3 regions of the Brevibacillus sp. BC25 genome follow, and region 3 is predicted to be linked to each of the others. Evidence: predicted binding sites of a transcription regulator. Region 3 holds the regulator's gene; each other region holds the start of a gene.
The links. The regulator LexA, encoded in region 3, represses DNA repair genes until DNA is damaged. The targets are predictions, from matches to a motif close to CGAACATATGTTCG.
Positions count from the first base shown of each region.

Region 1: PMI05_RS25830 (DNA polymerase IV) is a predicted target of LexA. The motif match lies at 5,326-5,339, and genes of this name have one in related genera.
Region 2: uvrB (excinuclease ABC subunit UvrB) is a predicted target of LexA. The motif match lies at 3,354-3,367, and genes of this name have one in related genera.

Region 1 covers NZ_AKIX01000117.1:65,711-73,914, reverse strand. Annotated here, with positions in the region: gene recG (ATP-dependent DNA helicase RecG) at 1-1,711, shown strand, start outside; gene PMI05_RS25850 (hypothetical protein) at 1,870-3,369, shown strand; gene PMI05_RS25845 (GNAT family N-acetyltransferase) at 3,366-3,851, opposite strand; gene PMI05_RS25840 (VOC family protein) at 3,872-4,234, opposite strand; partial or broken gene PMI05_RS31855 (AraC family transcriptional regulator) at 4,354-4,527, shown strand; partial or broken gene PMI05_RS31495 (helix-turn-helix domain-containing protein) at 4,527-4,829, opposite strand; partial or broken gene PMI05_RS31490 (GyrI-like domain-containing protein) at 4,831-5,220, shown strand; gene PMI05_RS25830 (DNA polymerase IV) at 5,395-6,636, shown strand; gene PMI05_RS25825 (hypothetical protein) at 6,633-7,004, shown strand; gene PMI05_RS25820 (YolD-like family protein) at 7,001-7,351, shown strand; gene PMI05_RS25815 (hypothetical protein) at 7,633-7,914, shown strand.
Region 2 covers NZ_AKIX01000023.1:45,907-54,110, forward strand. Annotated here, with positions in the region: gene PMI05_RS05300 (PDZ domain-containing protein) at 1-436, shown strand, start outside; gene PMI05_RS05305 (hypothetical protein) at 559-2,268, shown strand; gene PMI05_RS05310 (flagellar hook assembly protein FlgD) at 2,333-3,265, opposite strand; gene uvrB (excinuclease ABC subunit UvrB) at 3,446-5,422, shown strand; gene uvrA (excinuclease ABC subunit UvrA) at 5,438-8,204, shown strand, end outside.
Region 3 covers NZ_AKIX01000028.1:59,440-67,643, forward strand. Annotated here, with positions in the region: gene ltaE (low-specificity L-threonine aldolase) at 1-45, opposite strand, end outside; gene PMI05_RS06465 (iron-sulfur cluster assembly accessory protein) at 170-472, shown strand; gene PMI05_RS06470 (UvrD-helicase domain-containing protein) at 535-2,784, opposite strand; gene crcB (fluoride efflux transporter CrcB) at 2,823-3,188, opposite strand; gene PMI05_RS06480 (DUF896 domain-containing protein) at 3,285-3,482, opposite strand; gene PMI05_RS06485 (LysM peptidoglycan-binding domain-containing protein) at 3,559-3,897, opposite strand; gene lexA (transcriptional repressor LexA) at 4,060-4,683, shown strand; gene PMI05_RS06495 (DUF456 domain-containing protein) at 4,734-5,219, opposite strand; gene PMI05_RS06500 (DUF4269 domain-containing protein) at 5,328-5,903, shown strand; gene PMI05_RS06505 (SOS response-associated peptidase) at 5,900-6,589, opposite strand; gene PMI05_RS06510 (GNAT family N-acetyltransferase) at 6,675-7,565, opposite strand; partial or broken gene PMI05_RS29580 (lipoprotein BA_5634 family protein) at 7,916-8,204, opposite strand, start outside.

The DNA.
Region 1 (8,204 bases), on a different contig from region 3:
AGGAAAATGGGACAAGCACAAGCTACAAATCACTGTGAGCGAAATGACAGAAGTAGACTCCGAACGTGCGACAAAACGAGGTGAGCTCGCCCCTGTCTATCCACTTGGCGGCGATGTGACGCATACCCTGCTGCGCAAAACCATTCAACTGGCGTTGCGTCAGTACGGCAAGGAGATTCCTGAGATCCTTCCGGCAGATATCGTGGAGCGCTACCGACTGATGCCGCGGATAAATGCCTTTCATTCGATTCATTTTCCGGAAAATGCGGAAGATGGTCGTCAAGCGCGGCGACGGATTATGTTTGAGGAGCTTTTCTTATTCCAGTTGAAAATGCAAACACTGCGCAAGATTAATCGGCAGCAAACGGAAGGCGTTGCTTTGGCGATCCCGATGGAAGAGGTACGGGAATTTGTCAAAGGGTTACCGTTCCCGCTGACAGATGCACAGAAACGAGTGGTAAAAGAAATATTGGACGACATGCGGGCCTCTCATTCGATGAATCGGCTGCTGCAAGGGGACGTAGGCTCGGGGAAAACCGTCGTAGCTGCCATCGCGCTGATTGCTGCGGTGAAAGCAGGTTATCAGGGAGCGCTGATGGTACCGACGGAGATTCTCGCCGAGCAGCATGTGCAGTCGTTGACGAAGCTCTTGTCCAATTACGGCATTCAGGTGGCGCTCTTATCTGGCTCGCTGACGGCGAAACGTAGACGCGAAGTCATCGGCTCTCTGCAAATGGGGTTAATCGATGTCGTGGTCGGCACCCATGCGCTCATCCAAGAGGATGTCTTTTTCTCCCGCCTTGGTCTCGTGATTACGGACGAGCAGCACCGATTCGGTGTGGAGCAGCGGCGAATTTTACGGAATAAAGGCTTGTCACCTGATGTCTTGTTTATGACTGCAACGCCAATTCCGAGAACACTGGCAATTACGGCATTTGGCGACATGGACGTCTCGACGATTGATCAAATGCCTGCGGGGCGCAAACCGATTGAGACGACATGGAAAAAGCATGATCAGTTTCCGGCTGTGTTGGAGCAAATGCGGGATGAGCTGCGCAAAGGACGACAGGCGTACGTTATTTGCCCGCTCATTGAGGAGTCCGAAAAGCTCGATGTACAAAATGCGATTGATGTACATGCTCAGCTCACACACATCTTCCCTGAATTCGGCGTAGGATTGATGCATGGGCGACTGCCAGCGAAGGAAAAGGATGCAGTCATGCAAGCCTTTCTTGCGGCAGAGCACGCTGTCCTGGTCAGTACAACCGTCGTAGAGGTCGGTGTGAATGTGCCGAATGCCACCTATATGGTGATTTATGATGCGGAGCGGTTTGGTCTTGCTCAGCTTCACCAATTGCGCGGGCGGGTAGGACGTGGCTCTGAACAGTCGTATTGTGTGCTGATCGCCGATCCGAAATCCGAGATCGGAAAAGAGCGGATGCGTGTCATGTGCGAGACGACTGATGGTTTTGAGCTGTCGCAGCGCGATTTAGAATTGCGCGGACCGGGTGATTTTTTCGGGACAAAGCAGAGCGGCTTGCCGGAGTTTAAAGTCGCTGATTTATTAAGTGATTACAAGGCGTTGGAGGTAGCGAGACAGGAGACTGTCAAGCTGGTAGCAGAGGACTCTTTCTGGCGCGACGAAAAGTATCACTGGCTGCGTGACTATTTGAAGAATGAGGGCGTGCTGGACGGTGTCGTCTTCGATTAAGAAAGGTAGGAAGGCCTTCCCACTTTAATCATGTGGGAGGCTTTTTCTTTTGTGGGGTGAAACTTTAAGCAGGCTATCGACGTCTATCCTCTGTAAGGTAAATTTTTCTAGGAAGCGAGGCGAGTTTTTTGTCTTTGCGAAAAATTCGGGGAATGAGTATGTCCATTGTGTTCGCATTGCTTATCATGACAGGATCCGACTTCGCGCAAGCAACTTCCACGGACAGTCGGATTACTCAGACTGGCCCATCCCATACGACCAGCCAAACGACAAAGGAATGGAAGCCAAAGGAACTGCCTTATGACTACGTGGCGATGAAAGAAGACGTGGTCATTCAGCTAAACGATGCCCCACAGCTCCGCTCTCCTCGAAGAACGGTCGTGGGACCTGCACCACAGGCCTACACCATCTTTTTTAAGGAAGCCGTGAACCGTGGAACAGTCGAAGCAGCTATCCGTAAAAATGCCAAGGAAGAGACCAAAAAAGAGGACTTGGGCTACGTGGAGCCGATTTTTACATTTCACTGGGTGCACGACCGTCAACTGCAATTGTTGGCTACCCTTCCTGATACGCTTGCCAAAGACAGAAGTTGGACGGAATATGTTGTAAACGTAGCAGGAGCGAAGACGGTAAAGGGAACCGTGTTTGACGATACGAATGATTTTTCGGCGGTGGTGTTTGCTCCGTCTCAGATTTGGCGTGTCTCAGTCGATGGTAAGGTGAAAGAAAAAATGACGGACTTTGCCGTCAGGACTCCCATGGAATTTATCGACCCAGAGGAACGGTATGTATTGCTGGAGCGATTTACAGAATATTGCGAGTGCGATGCCCGTTTCCCCATGCTGTATTCGATTTATGACACACAGACAAAAGAGCTGACTGCTTATCCAGTGGAGCTGACTGACAACTATAGCGGTGCAGGCGACTTCATGGCAGATCGCCGCGGTTTCTTTTTCGCTCATCCACCGAAAGGGACAGAAGTACCGAAAAGCGAGTTTGCCACTCGTGTCAAGGTAGATGGATACGTACATGGAGCCAGCTTTAGCCATGATCGCAAGCATGTATTGATGGCAGTAGGCAAGACCGAACAGAAAAAGGATCTCGATCTGGTCGTGTATGATTTGGCGACTGGAAAAGAACGACGCCTCCCAGGTGTAATTAAAGGATGGGTCCCAACAGATGAGATGAATGGGCAAGTCCAGCCCGTCAGTTTTATGGATGATGGACGTTACGCAACGTTTGAAATGAGAACAGAGGAAGATAGCTTTGAAGAGCTTCGTCAACGCTACGATTGGCAGTCAGGCAAGGTGATCAGCTGGAATCCACCCGTTCCCAAAGAAGCTTGGTCTGGCTATATCCAGTCGACAGATGGAGCCTATCAAATGTATTGGAATGCAGGGGTGTTTAAGGGCGACGTCAAACTGATGGAAATGAAGCCAGAAGCGATATGGATTCCAGGCACTCACCATTTGGTTTATATCGATTGGGAAAAAGCTGAACAAGGAGCGGAGTCGGTGTCGTCGCTCTTCCTGTTCGATGCCGATCGTAAGCAACAATCTGTGCTGGTGAAAGGACTACCAGCAAGTGTATCGATTTTGGGAGCTAGCAACGATGGCAAATGGCTGTACGTCGCGACTCCGGACGCATTTGCCCCCTAGGCGTCATATTCCGTTGCCAGCATCGATAAAATGATCAAGGATTCGTAAGTATCGCCTGATTTCAGGCAATCGCGCAAGGTGCCCTCTATGTGAAACCCTTCGGACAAGTAAAGGCTGCGGGCGCGGTCGTTCGTTTCTTTTACATCCAGCCAGAGTCGATGGGCTTTTTGCTCGATGAATGCCCAATGCTTGATTTGACGCAGGATGTTGCGACCGTAGCCTTCCCCCTTCACTGCGATTGTAATACGCATGAGTTCAATACTTTGATGAGGATTGGTCAGCCCGGCGATGATAACGTAGCCGACGGGGTGGCCTGTTTCTATTTTTTCGGTAATCATATGGAGGATGTCCGGGTCGCCAAGAGCGTTGTGGTGCCGATGTTCGCTCCACGGAATAATGAACGGGGTATTTTCTGGTGCATTTTCTACTTCGCATACGAATGGGATGTCTGCCGGTGTAGTGCGGCGCAAGTGGATGGTCATGCCTGTATCTCCTCTTCCGTTTAACATTGGCTTACCATGATCAGATTGCCGTCGGGGTCGCGGAAGTTGAACCAGTGGCCATGCTGGATAGGAACAACGACTTCAACTCCGCTCTCCTTGAGAAAGGCATAAGAGGCTTCGATATCCTGTGTGTTGAAATGAAACAAGGGGGCATCATCTGTGATGCGCTTCGGAAAGATTTTGCTGTCTAGAACGAGCGTCAGTCCGCTTTGCAAGGGAATGCAATATATATGTCCGAACATAATCTCACCGTCTGCGAGAATGCCCAATAGGCGGCAGTACCAGTTGCGTGCGTGCTCGATGTCGCTGACGGCTACAAAAATAGCTCCGATTTGGGGGAGCAGGGGGGAAGTGGTTGTCATTGTGATAAAGCTCCTTTCTTGGTATTTTTCACAAGGTCGATCCGTCATAATCGTGCACCAAATGTCGGATCGCCCGATTTTGCATCTGCTATTCTGAGGGGGAAAGGGAGGTCATTACCATGGATTTGCTTGTAAAGCTGAATGAGGCTCTGGACTATATCGAAGACAATTTGACAAGCGAGATTGACTACAAAGAAATCGCTGGGGTGGCTTGCTGCTCCGAGTATCACTTCAAAAGGATGTTTTCTTTTCTCGCTGGTGTTCCGCTATCCGAGTACATCCGGCGTCGGCGCGCAATCTCTGGATTGACTCCACGATAAATCAACGGAACTCTTTTTTTCAGACCCACAATGCGAAATGCCTCTTTTTCTTCCATGCGGTAGTTCATGGCACTGCCTCCTTTAATGGATAGATGAAAGTTCATTCGCGGATAAGCCTTCAAGGAATTGCCGATGTGTCTGGCTTCTGTCGGAGTGACTCCATGCACAGTCTGAAAAGCTCTGGCAAAGGAATCAGCCGATCCGTATCCGTATTTGATCGCAATGTCAATGACCCGCTCGTTGCTGTCCGCAAGCTCAAAAGCTGCAAGCGTAATCATGTGGGCTTCATTAGAGATGGAGACGATTCAGCATCTGAAGTCGCTATCCGATGTCAAGCCACTTGGACTGCTCAGTGCGTCCACGAATTTTTCAGAAGGTCGGCTGGAATATGGCGAGCTCGATCACTATATCGGCGTTGCCACTACAAAAGCTTGTCCAGACAACCTGGCGGTACTCGAAGTTCCTGCTTCCACCTGGGCGGTATTCGAAGTAGTGGGTCCTTTTCCTGATACGCTGCAAGATGTCTGGGCCCGGATTTATTCGGAATGGTTTTTATCCTCTGGTTATGAACAGGCTGAGGGTCCAGAGATTTTGTGGAACGAAAATAAAGAGATTTCATCACCGACCTTTCGAAGCGAAATTTGGATTCCTGTCGTGAAAAAGTAACCCCTTATTGGATTCGCTCTCGCTTGCGGAACACCTACCGGCGTGTGCTTATCCGGGGGGGGAAATAATTACCAACTTTTTTTTTGCGCGAGACAGGCATAAAAGCGAACGTTTGTTTGCTATAATAAGAACAAAGCAAAACAAGAACATAAGTTCTTATTAGGGGATGATCGTGTGTCCAATGCGAACAAGCGGATCGTGTTTTTGATCGACATGCAGAGCTTTTATGCCAGTATCGAGAAAGGGGCCAATCCAGAGCTGCGAAACAAGCCGATTATCGTCGCAGGTGATCCAGAGCGGCGCAGCGGAGTTGTGCTGGCAGCGTGTCCGATTGCCAAGTCATACGGAGTGGTCGCGGCCGAAGCGCTATGGCAGGCGCAGCAAAAGTGTCGCCAGCTCGTCGTTGTTCGTCCGCGCATGGAGATGTACATTCGCATCTCCATGCAAATCACTCGCATATTCGAAGCATTTACAGACAAGGTGGAGCCGTACTCGATCGACGAGCAGTTTCTCGACGTGACAGGCAGCGTCCATCTGTTTGGTGATCCGTTGCAGATGGCTGCACAGATTCGGCAGCGCGTCTGGATGGAGACGGGAATCAACTGTCGGGTAGGCATCGGGGAGAACAAGGTACTGGCCAAGATGGCCTGCGACAATTTCGCCAAGAAACGGGAAGAAGGCGTTTTTTGGCTCAAGCGGGAAACGTTAGCGGATACGCTCTGGAAGCTTCCGATTGAAAAGCTGTTCGGGGTAGGCTCACGCATGAAGCGTCATTTTCATCGAATGGGCGTCTATCATATCGGGCAGCTTGCAAATATGAGGCCAGCCATCCTCACCCGACATTGGGGAGTGAACGGGGAAGTGCTGTGGCGCACGGCTCACGGAATCGACGATTCACCTGTGGCTTTGGATTCCTATGATTCACAAAAAGGGATCGGTCATCACATGACGTTGCCTCGGGATTACCATACAGCAGCAGAAATCAAGGTTATATTATTGGAGCTGTGCGAAGAAGTGTGCCGTCGGGCGCGGAAAAAGGAGCTGATGGGCTCTGTTCTGTCTGTGGGCTGTCGTGGAGCCGATTTGGCTGCTGGAACCGGCTTTGGGCGGCAGATGAAGCTCACGGACCAGACGAACGATGCCATGACTCTGTACGAAGCGGCCTGCTTTCTGTTTGACCGTCACTGGCAGGAAACGCCCGTCCGCAGTATCGGGGTCAATCTGGGGCAGCTTGTTCCTGACAACGTGGTGCAACTCAATCTGTTTACGGACAATCACAAGCGGCGTTCGTTGGCACAAGCCATGGATGATATCCGGAGCCGATACGGTCAGGACGCCATCCTGCGCGCCACCTCTACCTTGGAAGCTGGACAGGCGAAAGAGCGTGCACGTAAGATCGGAGGACACTACAAGTGACGGAGCCGATGGTGTCAGACGAGCAGGAATTGATACGCCAGTATATTTTATTTGGCATTTTGTTTCGGGCAGTCATGGCCGATCTGGGGCAGATGCGGATTGTGCCGTTGAAGTTTTCTTATCAGATGATGTTCGATGAGCTCTCGCGGTGGGCGGAGCGGCAGCATCACCAGCTGCGTCGCATCTTGCGGCAGCGAGGTTACACAGTCGTCAGCTCACGACGTCAGGGACATATGTATGTCGTCCACTATCGACAACGCGGGTACGTGCGAGAAGCGATCTATACGATTGAGGTATTGCGGGCAGAGTGTCAGGAGCTCGTCCATTTGTGGACCCGATATGAACAGCGAGGAGAGAACAAGCGATGAGGGAAAAACGCGTGTCCAAAAAGGAAAATGTATTCGTGGCCAGTCGGTTTGTGCTGCCGGAGCATCGGGAAATGTATTTGCGCATCAAGGAAGAAGAGCGCCGCTATGTACCACCCGAGCTGGATCAGGAGCAGCTCAGCGCCTTGAGCGAGCTGGTATGGCAGGCGTTCCAGACAGAGAGCATCCTGACGCTGACCTATTATGACGGGCGAGAGCCGCGACGCCTGTCTGCCCACATTATCCATATTGACCAGGCGGCGAGACGCCTCAAGCTTCGGGCTGGCTCCGAGATTCACTGGGTTCCTTTTGCTCGACTGCTGCATGTGGAGCTGGCAGCGAGCTTCTAAAACGAGGAAATACAGGTACATGATGGGCAGGACATGAAAATTACTCAGGAAATCTGCAAAAATAGGCCTCTTTTTCAAAAGCAAGCGGCAAAAAACAGCGTGCCGCGTTGAAACGGTGTGTGCGAGGAAGATGTGAGATTCCTGAAACGAAAAGCGGTCAAAAACAACCGTTTTTCGTGTTTTTTTGGCTTACACGGATTTTGCCAGAAGGGAGGTTTCCCTGTATTGTTAGATTATCTTTTGAAGCATATATTTGACGGATAGAACAAAGGAGATTTTACATGCTAGCACAAGAAATGGGTGTCATATTCACCAAGCACGCCGATCAAATTACTTCCAAGCGTTGGGGAGAATTCATGCAACAATTGGAGGAAAAAGGCCTGTACGTGCTCATTGAGACAGACACGATCGGAAGAGTGATGAGTCCATTGGGCGGATTGATGCCCATGCCGTGTAAAAGTGAGACGCTCCATATTGTGACAGCTGATGAGCTGGAGCAGCGCGGCTTGCCGCTCGGTCACCACATCGTAACGAAAGCGAAAGAAAAAGTAGTCCAACCATAATCGAAAAAACCAACGCAACCTTTCCTGTGGGAGCTAGCCTCCAAGTGGGAAAGGTTTTTTGTGTGAAAAACGTCCTCTCTCATCGGGGGATCGAAACATCTCGACGTTTTTCATAAAGGTGGATGCGACTCGCTTGCGGTCAAACAAAACGGTCATAACCTTTTGTTGTTCCCAAATAAGATAATACTCCGGCTAGGGGCAAGATCTATCCGGCAATCGGCGGTAGAGGGCAGAAGATCACATTATGATAAGAGGTAGGACAAAAGATGCAAGCAGGAGAGAGGAGAACA
Region 2 (8,204 bases), on a different contig from region 3:
GCTGGCCGCGATCTTTGCACTGTTCGGTCATGAGGCACTGTTTTTCTGGAGTCAGTATCAAGAAAGAAAGCGTTCACCTTATTTCATCCAGTCTTCGCGTGGTGTAAAAGTAATGGGTGTCATTCCGGGTACGAGAGCAGAGGAGATCGGTATCACGCCCGGTGAGATTATCGTGAAAGTAAATGGCATTTCGGTGCGGGAAAAAGAAGATTTATATCCGGCGTTACAAGCCAATCCTGCCTTTTGCAAAATGGAAGTACTCACGCGTGAAGGCGAGCTGAAGTTCGTACAGTGTGCGGTCTATGCGGGTAATCATCACCAACTGGGGATCATTGTGGTTCCCGATGCAAATACCCGTGCATTTGTTGATTTGAAACGCGCCAGTGTAGTCGAGCTGATCAAGCAGAAGCTGGAGAAGCTGAATGTAGGAGCATAAGGATAGTTGGGGGAGAAGGTATGCAGACAAACGTGCATACCTTCTTTTTTTCGAGTAAAGCTTGTCCATTTGGTAACTTACGGGTAGCTGTTGCGTCTCAATGTAGGAGGAAAAAAGAGGGAGTGGGTTCGGTGTTCAAAGTGAAAAGAACGGTCTCGTGGTTTTTGTCAGGTACATTAGCTGCCGCCACAGTTTTTGCCGGCCCCTTATCAGGAGTAGGCGCAACGAGTCATGTGACCGTAGCGCAGGCTCAATCGGTTGTGGCTGTGCCGATGCATGTGACGAAAGGTGTCCAAAAGCTAGTCAAGCTTTTACCGGAGCTGTCTTCGCGCTATGTCGTTTACGGTGGTGATGTGGATGGACCCGGTGTTAGCGGGGTGGTGGTCACGTTTGCACAGTCTGCTGCTGAGGCTGAACTGTCTATGGATGATGCGATTTTTGACGGACAGACAGGAGAGTTGCTCAGACTGAATCTTACCCCGAAAGCAGCAACAAAGCCTGCCTACCCGACTGAGCAGCAGGCAAAAACACGTGCGCTAGCTTTTGTCGCTGGATTGCAGGGGACTGGCACAGGTAACACCTATCAAGCGAGAGAGGTTTATAAAAATAAGGACTTATGGACGGTTCGACTGGTGCGAGTCCTGAATAATGTGGTGCTCGATGACGATTATGATTGTCTTGTCAGTTTTGATGCATCGGGAAGAATCGTTTGGTTTTCTACGTTTGATGGCAGATTATACGAAAAAGTAAGTCCCTCTTTACTCCCATCTCCTCAGCGCGTCATCTCCTCCGAACAAGCAGTACGAAAGTGGCAAGAAAGCCGTCCATTAGAACTTGTTTATTTATTGCCCATTCATAATCAAAGCGATCAGGTAGAAGCAAAGCTCGCTTATGTCCTGAAAAATGGAATCATAACGCAACAACATACAGGTAGTGCATTGGATGCCTTTAGTGGTAAACGATTATTAACAACGAATACCCGAGCGACAACGACCCCGTCTCAGACCATCAATGTGACTGGAACAGGTGAGAAGTGGGTAGCGCAAACAGAGACGCAAGCGCGTGATTTGTTACGCATGTTGTTTAGAATCGAAACAGAAAAACAGCCGCTGTCCATCTACGAGGCTAGTTACGATAATGGTCCAGCTCTTCGTTATTTCATATGGGGGAATTTTGGTGAGGGGGTTCCCGATGCCGACAAGATATCGCGAATGGCTACCTTTCCTGAGGGAAGCAGTAACGGCGAGCAGCATCATCTCCTGGTGACGAATGCAAAGACTGGTGAACTGCTTAGATTTTCCACAAAGGTGAACAATCCGCACTGGTCAAACGTGAAAACGGATAAGAAGCGGGATCGGATGGAAGCGGATAAGCTTTTGAAAAGACTGACTCCGTCTGGAAGCAATCAGATTCAAATAACGGAGGATGGAGATGAAAGGTACACCTCGATCATAGCTGATCCCCTTGTGAACGGCATTCCAGTTTATGGGATCAACCAGAGTGTGGAACAGGGGATGTATACGATTCGGATCGATTCATGGACGGGTACATGGGAGCAGGTGAGCATAAACAAACCGGTCAGTGTCAAATACCCGGCCCGTTCCCAAGCGCTTAAAGAACAAGTGGCCATGAACCGTTTACTGCAATCCTATCCACTTGAGCTGACCTACATCCACCAGCCAGATTATAAGAAAGACACGATTACCTGGAAGCTCGGCTATGACCTTTCGTTCCGTCAAACTCGCTCGCATTGCTTCTGCGGGGGAGAATTTAAAGTAGATGATACGTTTTATGTGGATGCGATAACCGGGAAAGTGATCGTAAACGAATAGCACCCTGCAAAAGAAAAAGCCGCCTTCTCCGATTGCGAAGATGTGCGGCTTTTTGTATGGGATTCTAGGCAGTTGCTTCGAATCCTGTGATTTGGTTGAGAGCGACTTTTTTATCATCCTTGAGGACGAATTCGACTACTCCGTTTTTCATGCTGACAGCTTTGACCACGCCTGTAAGAGGCGTATTGGTATTGGTACCGTCAGGATTCGTCTGAGACTGATTGTACGTGATGTTGTAGCCGATCATTTGCGCGTAGGCAAGGGAGTTGCCCATCGTTCTGTTTTCAGGTTTCACCGTCATGCCTACGATTTCTTCGGCTTTTACGGTTGATCCATTATCCAGTTGGAATTGTGCGGTACCATTTTTGGTAGTAAAGCCAGTGATGACGCCATTCAAGATTTCATCCACCTTGGAAACGTCGTGTGTGGTATCTGGATTGCCATCCCGGTCGACTTCCTTGGTAACTTTATAGGAAATCTCTCGACCGATCATCTCCATGTACTTCACGCTGTTATCGAGTGTATTGCCAGCGAGACCTTGCGATTCCAGTCCGGAGACGTCTGCGAGCGGAATCGGTGTCGATTCGCCTGCGATGCGGAAGTAGATTTTGCCTTGATCCATGTAGACGGCATCAAGTACGCCTTCTTTCTGCTGCGTCGAAGTTTCTCCCGTCATCTCGTCTTTTGTAGTAAGGGAATACGAGGCTGTACGACCTACTAGCTTTTCATACTTTTCCAAAGTGACCATGCTGTTGTTCGATTGCTCCATCAGCGTGGTCATTTTTGTGATTTTTTCTACCATGGTCAGCATACTTGTTTGCTGGATGAACTGAGAGTTGTCCATTGGGGACATAGGGTCTTGATGCTTTAACTGCTCGAGCATGAGCTTCATAAAGGCATTTTGGTCGAGCTCGGTGGTGAATTCTTTTTTGCCTTTATAACTCAAATGAGGTTGTATATAAGGGTTATTTTTAACGGTTGTTCCGGTATCTGACATGTCAATCCTCCCTGAAGGTGGCGAGTCTATCTGTGCATGTTTGCACTTCCTTCATCTTATATCGGAAAAACAGGCGGAAAGATGAAGACAAACGTTTGTTCGAATTTTGGGCTTAAACTAGCCGAAATTGTGTTATAATGGAAGTAGAAACAGTCATGCTATGAGGAGATGAACGAGGGAATGGAGCGTTTTGAATTGGTATCGGAGTTTCAACCGTCCGGTGACCAGCCGACCGCCATTGCCGAGCTGGTGGCAGGGTTACAGGCTGGCAAGCGACACCAGACATTGCTGGGTGCGACGGGAACGGGAAAGACTTATACGGCTGCCCAGGTAATTGCTCAGGTGAACAGGCCAACACTCGTGATGGCACACAACAAAACTCTGGCCGCTCAGCTTTGTGCAGAGTTTAAGGAGTTTTTCCCGAACAACGCGGTGGAATACTTCGTCAGCTACTACGATTACTATCAACCCGAAGCATACATTCCCCAATCGGATACGTTTATTGAAAAAGACTCGAGCATTAACGACGAGATCGACAAGCTCCGTCACTCCGCTACCAGTGCGTTGTTTGAACGCCGAGACGTGATCATCGTTGCCTCCGTCTCCTGCATCTACGGGTTGGGTTCTCCCGAGGAGTATCGGGAGCTGCTCTTGTCTTTACGTGTTGGCATGGAAACAGGACGGGACGAGATTTTGCATCGTTTGGTCGATATCCAGTACACACGCAACGACATCAACTTCACGCGCGGTACGTTCCGTGTGCGGGGGGACGTCGTGGAGATTTTCCCTGCCTCAGAGAGTGAGCAGGCGATTCGCGTTGAGTTTTTTGGTGATGAAATAGAGCGGATTACTTCGATTGACGTACTGACCGGCGAGATTTTGGGACAGCGTGATCACATTGCCATCTTCCCTAAATCTCACTACGTGACGCGCGAGGAAAAAATGAAGCTGGCTGTCCAAAGCATCGAGGCCGAGCTGGAAGAAAGACTGAAAGAATTCCGTGATGCGGGTAAGCTCCTGGAAGCACAGCGACTGGAGCAACGCACACGGTACGATATTGAGATGATGATGGAGATGGGCTTTTGCTCCGGTATTGAAAACTACTCGCGCCATCTGACGGGACTGCCTGCCGGGCATGCTCCTTATACCTTGCTAGATTACTTCCCAGAAGATTTTATCGTCATGATGGATGAGTCGCATATGACCTTGCCGCAGGTTCGGGGGATGTATAACGGTGACCGCGCACGGAAGGATGTACTGGTCGATCACGGATTCCGTCTGCCCTCTGCACGTGATAACCGTCCACTCAAGTTCGAGGAGTTTGAAGGAAAGCTGAAACAAGCGATCTACATTTCGGCTACACCTGGTCTTTATGAGCTGGAACACAGTCCGGAAATGGTACAGCAGGTGATTCGTCCGACAGGCTTGATTGATCCAACGGTTACGGTACGTCCGATCAAGGGACAGATTGACGATTTGATTGGCGAAATTCAAGCCACGATTGCGAAAAATGAGCGGGTTCTCGTCACGACTCTGACGAAGAAAATGTCTGAGGATTTGACGGACTATCTGAAAGAAATCGGAATCAAGGTGCGTTATCTTCACTCGGATATTAAAACGATTGAACGGATGCAGATTTTACGTTCATTGCGCTTGGGTGAATTTGACGTGCTAGTCGGGATCAACCTCTTGAGGGAAGGTCTTGACTTGCCGGAAGTATCACTCGTAGCGATATTGGATGCAGACAAGGAAGGCTTCCTTCGCAATGAGCGTTCGCTGATTCAGACGATTGGTCGGGCTGCGCGGAACGCAGAGGGACGCGTTATTATGTACGCTGACAAAATGACAGATTCGATGACCTCTGCGATTCGTGAGACAGACCGTCGTCGTTCTATTCAAATGGCTTACAATGAAGAGCACGGCATCACGCCGCAAACCGTGAAAAAGTCCGTCCGCGAAGTGATCGAGGCGACCAAGGTAGCGGAGGAAAAAGCAGATTACTTGCCACATGCAGATTTCAAGAAAATGCCGAAGAAGGATCGCGTGGCTGTTATAGAACGTATGGAAGAAGAAATGAAGGAAGCGGCACGCAACCTCATGTTCGAGCGTGCGGCCGAATTGCGTGATTTGATTCTTGAGCTGAAGGCGGAACTCTAAGGAGAGGTTTTTTTCATGCCATTAGAACATATTGTCGTAAAGGGTGCACGTGCCCACAACCTAAAAAATGTTGATGTAGTCATTCCGAGGGACAAATTCGTCGTTCTGACGGGTTTGTCTGGCTCGGGTAAGTCCTCGCTTGCTTTTGACACGATTTACGCAGAGGGACAACGACGCTATGTCGAGTCACTGTCCGCATACGCCCGTCAATTTCTCGGGCAGATGGACAAGCCGGACGTGGATTCGATTGAGGGACTTTCCCCTGCGATCTCGATTGACCAGAAAACGACGAGCCGCAACCCTCGCTCCACGGTAGGTACGGTTACGGAAATCTACGACTATTTGCGCCTTTTGTATGCGCGTGTCGGTAGAGCGGTTTGTCCGGAGCATGGCATTGAGATCCAATCCCAGACCATTGAACAAATGGTCGATCGACTATTGGAGTATCCTGAGCGCACGAAAATGCAGATTCTCGCGCCTATGGTACAAGGACGCAAGGGAGAGCACGTCAAGCTGCTCGAGGACATCCGCAAGCAAGGCTTCGTCCGTGTGCGGGTCAATGGTGAAATTACCGATCTGTCCGAAGACATCAAGCTGGAAAAGAACAAGAAGCATAACATTGAGGTTGTCGTTGACCGGATCGTCGTGAAGCCGGATGTACAGGCGCGTCTGGCAGACTCCCTGGAAACGGCACTTCGTTTAGCAGATGGCAAGGTCATCGTCGATGTGATGGAGCAAGAGGAGTTGCTGTTCAGTGAAAAGCATGCTTGCCCAGTATGCGGATTCTCCATCGGAGAGCTGGAGCCGCGGATTTTCTCCTTTAACAGCCCGTTTGGTGCTTGCTCGGAGTGTGATGGACTGGGTGTCAAACTGGAGGTAGACCCGGATATGGTCGTTCCCGATGTGACGAAGACGCTCGATGACGGGGCGATTGGCGCATGGGAGCCGAAGACTTCTACTTACTATCAACAATTGTTGGAATCAGCTTGCCGTCACTTTAACATTCGGATGGATGTGCCATATGAGGAGCTTACGGTAGCGCACCGACAAATCTTGATGTACGGCAGTGAAGGCGAAAAAATTCACTTCCGCTATGAGAACGAGTTTGGGCAGGTGCGGGAGGCAGTCGTACCGTTCGAAGGTGTCGTCATCAACCTGCAACGACGTCATCTGGAGACGAGCTCGGATTACATCCGTGAACAAATCGAAGGCTTTATGAGCCAAAAGGCGTGTCCTGTCTGCAAAGGCCAACGTTTGCGTCAGGAGAGCTTGGCAGTAAAGGTCGGGGAGCGCAGCATTTCTGAGCTGACTATACTGTCGATTCTCGATGCGCATCAGTTTGTCGATGGCCTGGAACTGACAGAGCGGGAAACGAAGATCGCGAACCTGATCGTAAAAGAAATCAAGGAGCGACTGAACTTCTTGATTGATGTCGGACTGGATTACCTGACACTGAGCCGTGCAGCGGGAACATTGTCTGGGGGAGAAGCGCAGCGGATTCGACTGGCTACGCAGATCGGTTCTAGTCTGATGGGCGTTCTCTACATTTTGGATGAGCCGAGTATCGGGCTGCATCAGCGGGATAACGCGCGTCTGATCAAGACGTTGGAGCATATGACCAAACTGGGGAATACATTGATCGTCGTCGAGCATGATGAAGATACGATGATGGCCTGCGATTATATTATCGATATTGGACCGGGCGCTGGCATACATGGCGGTCAAATCGTAGCGGCAGGAACTCCGGATGAAGTCATGAAGGACCCTAACTCCTTGACGGGTGCCTATTTAAGTGGGCGCAAATTCATCCCTGTTCCGATGGAGCGTCGCAAGCCTTCGGACAAATGGATCAAGATTGAGGGCGCGAAGGAAAACAACCTGAAAAACGTCACTGCGAAGCTTCCTCTAGGCGTTTTTGTTGCCGTAACAGGTGTATCTGGCTCAGGAAAAAGTACGCTGATCAATGAAATTTTGCAAAAGACACTAGCTCGTGATTTGAATAAGGCAAAGGTGAAGCCAGGTGAGCATCGGCGCATCCTGGGACTGGAGCATTTGGATAAGGTGATCGACATCGACCAATCTCCAATTGGACGTACACCACGTTCCAATCCGGCGACATATACAGGTGTCTTTGATGATATTCGCGACCTGTTTGCTTCCACCAACGAAGCCAAAGTGCGCGGCTATAAAAAAGGTCGCTTCAGTTTTAACGTCAAGGGCGGCCGTTGTGAAGCGTGCAGTGGTGACGGGATCATTAAAATCGAGATGCACTTTTTGCCGGATGTGTATGTGCCTTGCGAAGTTTGCCATGGCAAACGCTACAACCGCGAGACGCTCGATGTAAAATACAAAGGCAAGAACATTGCAGATGTGCTGGAAATGACCATTGAGGATGGCGTAGAGTTTTTCCGCAACCTGCCAAAGATTGAGCGCAAACTACAGACAATTGTAGACGTAGGGCTAGGATACGTAAAGCTTGGGCAGCCTGCTACGACGCTCTCAGGCGGGGAAGCGCAACGTGTCAAGCTCGCATCTGAGCTGTATCGACGCAGCACAGGGCGTACGCTTTACATTCTGGATGAACCGACAACTGGTCTGCATACGGATGACATTGATCGTTTGTTGAAGGTACTGCAACGATTGGTGGAAAACGGGGAGACGGTGCTAGTCATCGAGCACAATCTCGATGTGATCAAAACGGTTGATTACATCGTAGATTTGGGGCCTGAGGGTGGTACCCGTGGCGGAGAAATTGTCGGAACGGGAACACCGGAAGAAGTGG
Region 3 (8,204 bases):
CTCGGTTGGTTTCGTAACGGTATCGCTGCGCAAATCGATTTTCATAGATGACTCTCCTTCCATTCTGTTGTCATTCTCTAGACATATCGTAACACTTTCAACATTGCATCCTGATTTCCCTCTTGCTAAGATGGAGGGGTAACTTACATACAGTTAGGGGATTTGACCTGTGAAACTAAAAATCACTCGTAACGCTGCCAAGCAATTGGCTCCAATCATCGAGCAAGAAGAAGACAAAGAATTGAAACTGCGCGTTTATATTACTCACTCTCATGGTGATCATGCTCACTACGGACTCGCTCTGGACAAGCCAACAGAAGAAGATGTTGTGATCTCGACCGACAAAGAGATCGATGTGATCGTGAAAAAGGATGAGCCATTGTTGGATGGCATCGTCATTGATTACCTCTTCTTGCCGCAAGAAGGTTTTGTCATTACCAACCCTTCTAAAGGGAACACAGGCGACCACTAAGCATGATACAGATAAACCCTCTGCTTTTTACAGGCAGAGGGTTTTCTTTGATACGTAGATTCTTATTCGTCAGAAGCAATGGTGTACAGCTCTGTCGATAAATCTTTCAGCAACGGTGAAGAAACGTTATCAACCTGCGTCATAACAAGGCGATGGACCGGTCGCGTCATCGCAACATACAACAGTTTTGCGTCCCATTCATTATTTTGATAGGCATCTACATCCAGTAAAATGACCACATCGAACTGCAAGCCTTTCGTTAAAAAAGCAGGCATGACGGTTACGCCACCCGGAAATTGGTTATCCTTGCTGCCTAACAGAGTCAGATCAGCTATTTTGTCTTGCAAACCTTTATGTGCTTTTTTACTCGCTTGAATGGTTTTCGCTACGATCGCTATCGTTTTGAAGCCTTCCGACTGGTAGCCAGCCACACGCGAAGAGATGTCCTCCCACAGTTGCGCTCGTGAACGAGTCTTGACCATGATTGGTTTTTCACCATGTCGCAAAACCGGTTTTGCCAATACCGTCTCGGGCAATTCAATTTGCCGCAACACCTCATTGGCACAACGCATGATCTCAATTGTCGAACGATAGCTTTGCGACAACGTATAATAGGAAGGAAACAGCTGTGCAAAAATCCCCTTCGTCAACTCTTCCCACGCATGAATCCCCCGGTAGCTATGAATGCCTTGCGCAATATCTCCCACGATCGTTAGCGAGTTTCGCTTGGTTGCCAATGCAATGACGGCTATTTCTAACGCACTCAAGTCTTGTGCTTCATCCACGACCGTATGATCAAAATGCTCTGCCTTATTCATTCCTTCAACAATATGCTGCAAATACAGCAATGGCGCGATATCTTCCGGTTCCATTCTCTCCTCTGCAAACAGCGCAGCACTTGACTGCGTCACATCACGCACAACTTCGTCTGAAATGTCAGCAGGTACGAGCTTGCGCAGCAATTCCTCGTCAGCAATCAACTCGCGGTAAGCTGCGAAAATTTCCAGTCTTGGAAACGAAGTCAGGTACGTATCCAGTATTTGCTCGAGCATTTTCTCGAATTTGTACAAGCCTTCTTTGTCCAAATCGACTTTCCGCTCTCGCAAATGGGCAAACAATTGCTTGTTCATTTCTTGTTTCAAATGCTTGCGAAGCGCTTCTACCCGACGATGATACGGCATATTGGCGAATAGCTCCAGGAAACATTGACGAATAAAATCACCCGGAATTGAAAAGACTTGTTTCGTTTTGTTGTATAAAAAGCTGAGCTTCTTAAAAGGAATTCTCGTTTCGACGATATGACGAATGTATTGCTCCAGCGCCTCTCGACAAGCGAGCGATCCTTTGAAGCGAAGCCTGTTTCGAGTCATTTCTTGCTGGCGCTCATCCTGGCCCTCTTCAAAGAACAATTGAAGAGGCTTATCAGGACTAACGATTTTCCATCCTTTTGGCAGCAGTGGCTTCACAAGACGCGCTGCCCAATCTACAAAGGTAGACTGTTGAACGTCATCCACGCCGAGCTCAGGTAAAACCTCGGATATATAGGTAAGAAACATCCGGTTCGGTGCAAACACCATGAACTTTTTGGACATCATGGAATCCTGGTAGTTATAAATCAAATAGGATAGTCGGTGCAGCGCGATGGTCGTTTTTCCGCTCCCCGCTACTCCTTGCACAACAATGGGTCGTTCTTTTTCCGCCCGGATAATATCATTTTGCTCGGATTGAATCGTAGCGACGATGTCTTTTAGCCTGCTATCGTTCGCCTGATTCAGATTGGCTGCCAAAAATTCATCGATGAAGCCCTCTTGCAAAAACTCGTCGGGATGCCCCATCTCGCGGTTAATCGTTTCTTTTACCGCTCCATCATAGATGCCGACGATCTTTCCGTCTTCGATCGCAAAATTACGCTTTAATCGAACTTCACCACGCACAATCTCGCGTCCCATCCGGTAAAACGCGTCTTTGCTCTCACCGGAATAATAAAGACTGGCGATAGGCGCACGCCAATCCACGACGACAGAATCAAACGTATCGCTGCGTACAATTCCTCGTTTTCCTATGTATACTTGATCCAGCTCGTAGATTTCATCTTTCAAAAAATCCACTCTACCGAAATAAGGCTTCTCTCGACCCTGATCTTCGAGGTAGCGTAAATCCTTAGCCTTATTATAGTTAACGACCTGTTTCACATAGTCATCTGTTGCCTCGCGAATATCATTGCGAAGCTGCTCCATTTCTTCGTCGATCGCTGAAATTGTTTCATCCAGCTTTTTTTGTTCCCATTCATAATCACGATGCTGTGTACTCACATTCATTCCCCCTCACATGTATCGTGTCATTGGACGTATTAGGACCATTGCCTAGCCAACCATATTCCAACCGCACAAGAAAGTAGTCCGACTCCCAAACTGAGAAGAGCGTACAAAGTGCCACGCAACAGCTGACCTTCTCCCCAAAAAGAGACCACTTCCAAGGAGAAGCTAGAGAACGTCGTAAATCCTCCCATAACCCCCGTTGCAAATAAAAGATAGAGTGTCGGAGATAAAATGCCACGTTCTTTCCCCAGCACGAACAAGATGCCGATGATCAAAGATCCACAAACATTGGCGATCCAAGTTCCCCACGGCCATCCCGGCTGATTCGCAAGCAAAGACAATAGGTAGCGCAAAAGTGAGCCAACTGCTCCTCCAACCGCCACAGCTATCCACGCCATCGCTTTCCCTCCCTGAATATCAAAGCGTTATGTATGTCACAGAAAAAGACACCCTAGCGTCAAGCGAGGATGTCTGTCGTATCAGTAATTGTTATCTTACTGTTTTGGTTTATTTTCTTCAAGGTCTTCCACATAACGGATGGAATCCAAATTTGCTCTCAATGAAAGCTTAACAGCGTCAATGTACTTTTGGCGCAATGCTTTTTGTTCGAGCTTTTCCTCTTCGGTCAAACCTTCTTCGCGAGATTTTTTGACCAATTCGTTAATGCGTTTAATTTCTGCGTCAGATACCACTGCTGGTTCCTCCCACTCTGTAGTAGTGCCGCTTCATTATACCACATTCGAATGATCCCGCAAGACAGCCGAACACTTACGGAGTATCAGGAAGGATGAGAGTCTGACCTGGGTAAATCCTGTTGCTCTCTAAACCGTTCGCATCTTTAATTTCTATTATATAGTCGCGAACATCCATATGCTGATCTGCATTGTATTGAACAGCTAACGACCATAGGCTATCTCCAGATTGTACGGTTACTTCTATACCTTGTGGCTCCTCCATTGGCGAAGAAGCAAACACTAGTTCGGTCAATAAGTAAAAAAAGAGAGTAAATGTAATAAGAAACAAGAGAGCTTGTCCTCTCGTGATACCAAAACGAACACGACGTTCTTCTTTTTTCTCGAAACGATTTTGTTCTGTCGATGAATTCATAATAATGGCCTCCTCACAAACATACGTTCTGATCACTTGTAACCTCATGATAAATGAGAACATATGTTCATGTCAACAAAGAATCGAACTTATGTTTGTCGAACGCAAGCTCCCATGGTATAATATAGGAAAATATGTTCGAGAAATCAGGGGTGTCTTTCTATGTCAAAATTATCGAGTAGACAACAAGCCATCATCGAGTTCATACGAAAGGAAGTTCGTGATAAAGGATATCCTCCTTCTGTACGTGAAATTGGGGAGGCTGTTGGACTAGCTTCCAGCTCAACGGTACATGGGCATTTGGCACGCTTAGAGAAAAAAGGCCTCATTCGTCGAGATCCTACCAAACCTCGCGCCATCGAATTGCTATCAGATGAAGATCGTTTTCAAGACAATTTCGAAGACTCTGTCGTCCGTGTGCCAGTAATCGGAAAAGTAACCGCTGGACAACCGATCACTGCCATTGAGGATGTGGAAGAATACTTCCCGCTTCCAGACAATATCGTGACTTCTGACAAGGTCTATATGCTGCGCGTCTCCGGGAACAGTATGATTGATGCCGGGATTCTCGACGGAGATTACGTAATTGTTCGCCAACAGCACGTAGCGAACAATGGTGACATTGTCGTAGCCATGACAGAAGAAGACGAAGCAACCGTCAAAAGATTTTTCAAAGAAAAGAACCACTTCCGTCTCCAACCGGAAAATGCCACGATGGAACCGATCATTCTGGAGCATGTCACCATTCTCGGTAAAGTCATCGGTGTATATCGACTCATTCACTAATTTCCACGTAAAAAAGGACAGCCTCGGCTGTCCTTTTCGTTTTCCGTATGTTATCTGGCGACAAAAAACCAGATGATCATCGTAACTTGCAATATGACTTTTACGACCGCACTGCCCAAAAATCCGATCAGTGAGCCTACGCCCGCTTTCACTGCTCGCTCCATCGACTGCTTCTGCACCATCAACTCTACGAGGACGACGAATACGAACGGCAAGATCAACATACCAAACGGTGGGAATACGAAGATCCCGAGGATAATTCCAACCGCAGCAGCAATGGACGACCACTTGGACCCTCCGTACCTTTTTACGAAGTACATGTTCGTGAGCAAGTCAGCACCATAAAGTAGAATACTTAGAACGACCATTCCCCACCAAAAGGATGCGGGCAATCCCGCTCCTGGATCTGCAATGAAAAAGTGATAGAGCAAAAAGCCCGCCCACAGTAATATCGTATCAGGTAAAACTGGTAAAAAAATTCCTGCGATGCTTAGCAAGAACAATAACACAACCACTACCCACAAAAATATTTCCATCTACTACACTCCCTTCATCTAGGTATACGAGTGATTACCGATTTCGTTGCGTACTTATTCACTTTTGTCTAAACTATTTTAAAAGAAAGTAGACATGGAGGTAGTCTCTTGAGAAATTGGCATGATCTCTCTTACTTGAGCAGAGGAACGATGCGCCAAAAAGCGGCGTGGGAAGCGATTCAACAGACGCACATCATGGAGGTACTATCCGATTATCGTCCAGTGCTTGCCGGAACCATCCCATTAGACATTGACGTCAAGCAAAGCGATCTGGACATTATTTGCGAGAGTCATGATCTGGAACAGTTTGTGCAGGCAGTTCGTACAGCATTTGGCTGCTTGCCCGGATTTGAAGTGACACACCTAGATGTAAAAAGTACTCCCACGTGCGTTATTTCGTTTTTCACAGCTGACTTTTGGTTTGAATTGTTTGCTCAACCGGTAGCTGTCGAAAAGCAAAACGCCTATCGTCATATGGACATCGAAGAACGACTGTTAGACATAGGAGGCTTGGATGCGTACCAACATATCAGAGCTCTGAAGCAAAGCGGCATCAAAACAGAGCCTGCATTTGCTCAATACTTTCATATTCCGGGTGATGATCCATACGAGGCTTTGTTGCATTTGGAGCCGTTAACCGAACAGGAATTACGCCAAAGAGTTCAGCTCCTACGAAAGGATTAATCTTCAAACAAAGAACCGATCTCTACTTCTTGAATACAGGAAGGATCATCATTTTTGGGGCTTCCCACTTTAGTGGATACCGGATACACCATCATCTCGCTGGAATCATAGGGGGTAAACAGCGACTGGAGCTGCAACCGATCATACTTCTCCCGATCAAGCCACAAGTCCTCATCATCTTTCTTTAAGATGACAGGCATTCGCTCATGTATACTCTCGATGAGCTCATTCGCCTTTGTCGTAACAATCGTGCAGGTATGTACTTTTTCTCCCTCTTGATTCGTCCACGTATCATACAAGCCAGCAAAAGCAAATGGTTCCCCGGTATTCAACATGATCCGCATCGGTTGCTTCCCTGTGATGCCGTTCATCCACTCATAAAAGCTGTCAGCAGGAAGAATGCATCGCTTTCGGGCGAAAAGCTGTTTGAATGCGGGCTTTTCATTTAATGTCTCGCAACGCGCATTGATCATTTTGTAGCTGCTCTTCTCATCGGCAGCCCACGACGGCACTAACCCCCATCTCAACTGACCCATACGTCGCTCGCCGCGATCAGCAATAATCGCTGGAATGAACTGACCCGGTGCAATATTGTACCGTGGCTTTGCATCAAATGGAATGACTTCGATTTGGAACCGTTCCTTCCATTTTTCCAAGTTCGTTACGAGAGTAAAACGGCCACACATGCTTTTCCCCTCACATCCTTCCATACTGGACGTCTGCTTTTTTCTTCTATTTTACTGTTTCACACGATGTGTCATTTCAAACCTTTTATGCGTGTGAAGTAAGGGGAAAACGAAAATGTTCTGTCTCGATTTTTAACGAGGGACGAACAAATAAGACATCATCCGTCGTTGTCATCCATGCAGATTGGATCTTTTCATTCTCACTATCCGGCATAAAGTGAAAATGAATGATCGTTGTCTCAGTCGTTACCAAATGAGAAATGACCGCTTCTAGATCAACTGTTTTTTTACATACAAGATCAAATACATGCAGTTGGTCGTCTTCTCGTTCCAATAAGACAATCACATCCTCCTCTTCGACGTAATAGATCGCATCCCGAAAAACGAGCAGCAAGTAAAACATCAACAGATGCTCGCTATTCTTGACGGCCAGTCTCGATGAAACGGGGATTCGTTTGGCAGCAAATTCCTTCATGACGATAAAATCAGCCTCATTATCAACATCTAGCTTGCGCAAGACTGATTTTTGTCCTACTTGCTTTTTCAAATCAGATGCCAATAAGCGAAAACTACTTTCCTGTACTCTCTCAAATCCGAACTTCGGATAAAAATCGAGCACGGTATCATTGGCATACAAATAAATAAAATCGTATTCCTTCTCACATGTTTCAAGAATATGGTTCATCAATTTCGCTGCCAATCCTTGGTTGCGATAGGTAGAATGCGTCATGACCGTTCCGATCTGAAGTGCCTTATAGTCTCTGCCATTAGATGTCACGATCATCTTACTGGCAGAAGCGTTAGCAATAACCTGATCCCCATCCAAATAGGAATAGCATACATAGTTGTCATTCCAATAGCCTTTGTTATACCATTCTTTAAAATCGAGCTGAAAGATCTGCTTGGCGAGGTCATTAAAGCTCTCTTTGTATTTTTCGATATGCTTGTAGTCGCTAATCAATCGATATTCACCCATGTAAAAACCTCCTATTCTGTTGTTTGTGCTGTTTGTCATCATTCATTCCTTTTCAGCAATCCCTTCTTTCCAATAAAAAAGACCACAAGAAGAATTCTCTTCTCATGGTCAAATTTATCGTTGTGATGAAGATACCTATCCCGAACAGAATAGATATCATGCACAAACGTGAAATTTGTTTTGATGAGATATAATGCCTTCTAATCGCTTTTGAAAAAAGGTATAAAAAATAAACAAAGAGCATGCCCTTCATTTGACCTTTTCCCATATAAAATTCATTCGAATTTTACTTAGCGATTATGAGTTTCATCATATACAATCAAAACCTCTTTTCACGTTCATTATTGTAACTATATAGGAGTTTCCATGGACTGTAAATGTTTTATCATTTCATGGTTTTTCGAAATGGAATCCATACACCTGCAATGCTCCCGATACAACCGCGTGAGCAAATCTTGACAAAAACCTGTTAGATAAAAATAGAAGGCAGAGCATAAGTCTGCCTTTCTTTCTATCCGCCCGTCGCCAACGATCACATTGCCTAGATATGTGAGCTTGTTCGGATCAACAGTCAAATTGGCCGTTTCATTTTTAGCAAAGTATACACCTGCGTCGCTTGTGATCTGTGGCAAGGTATCG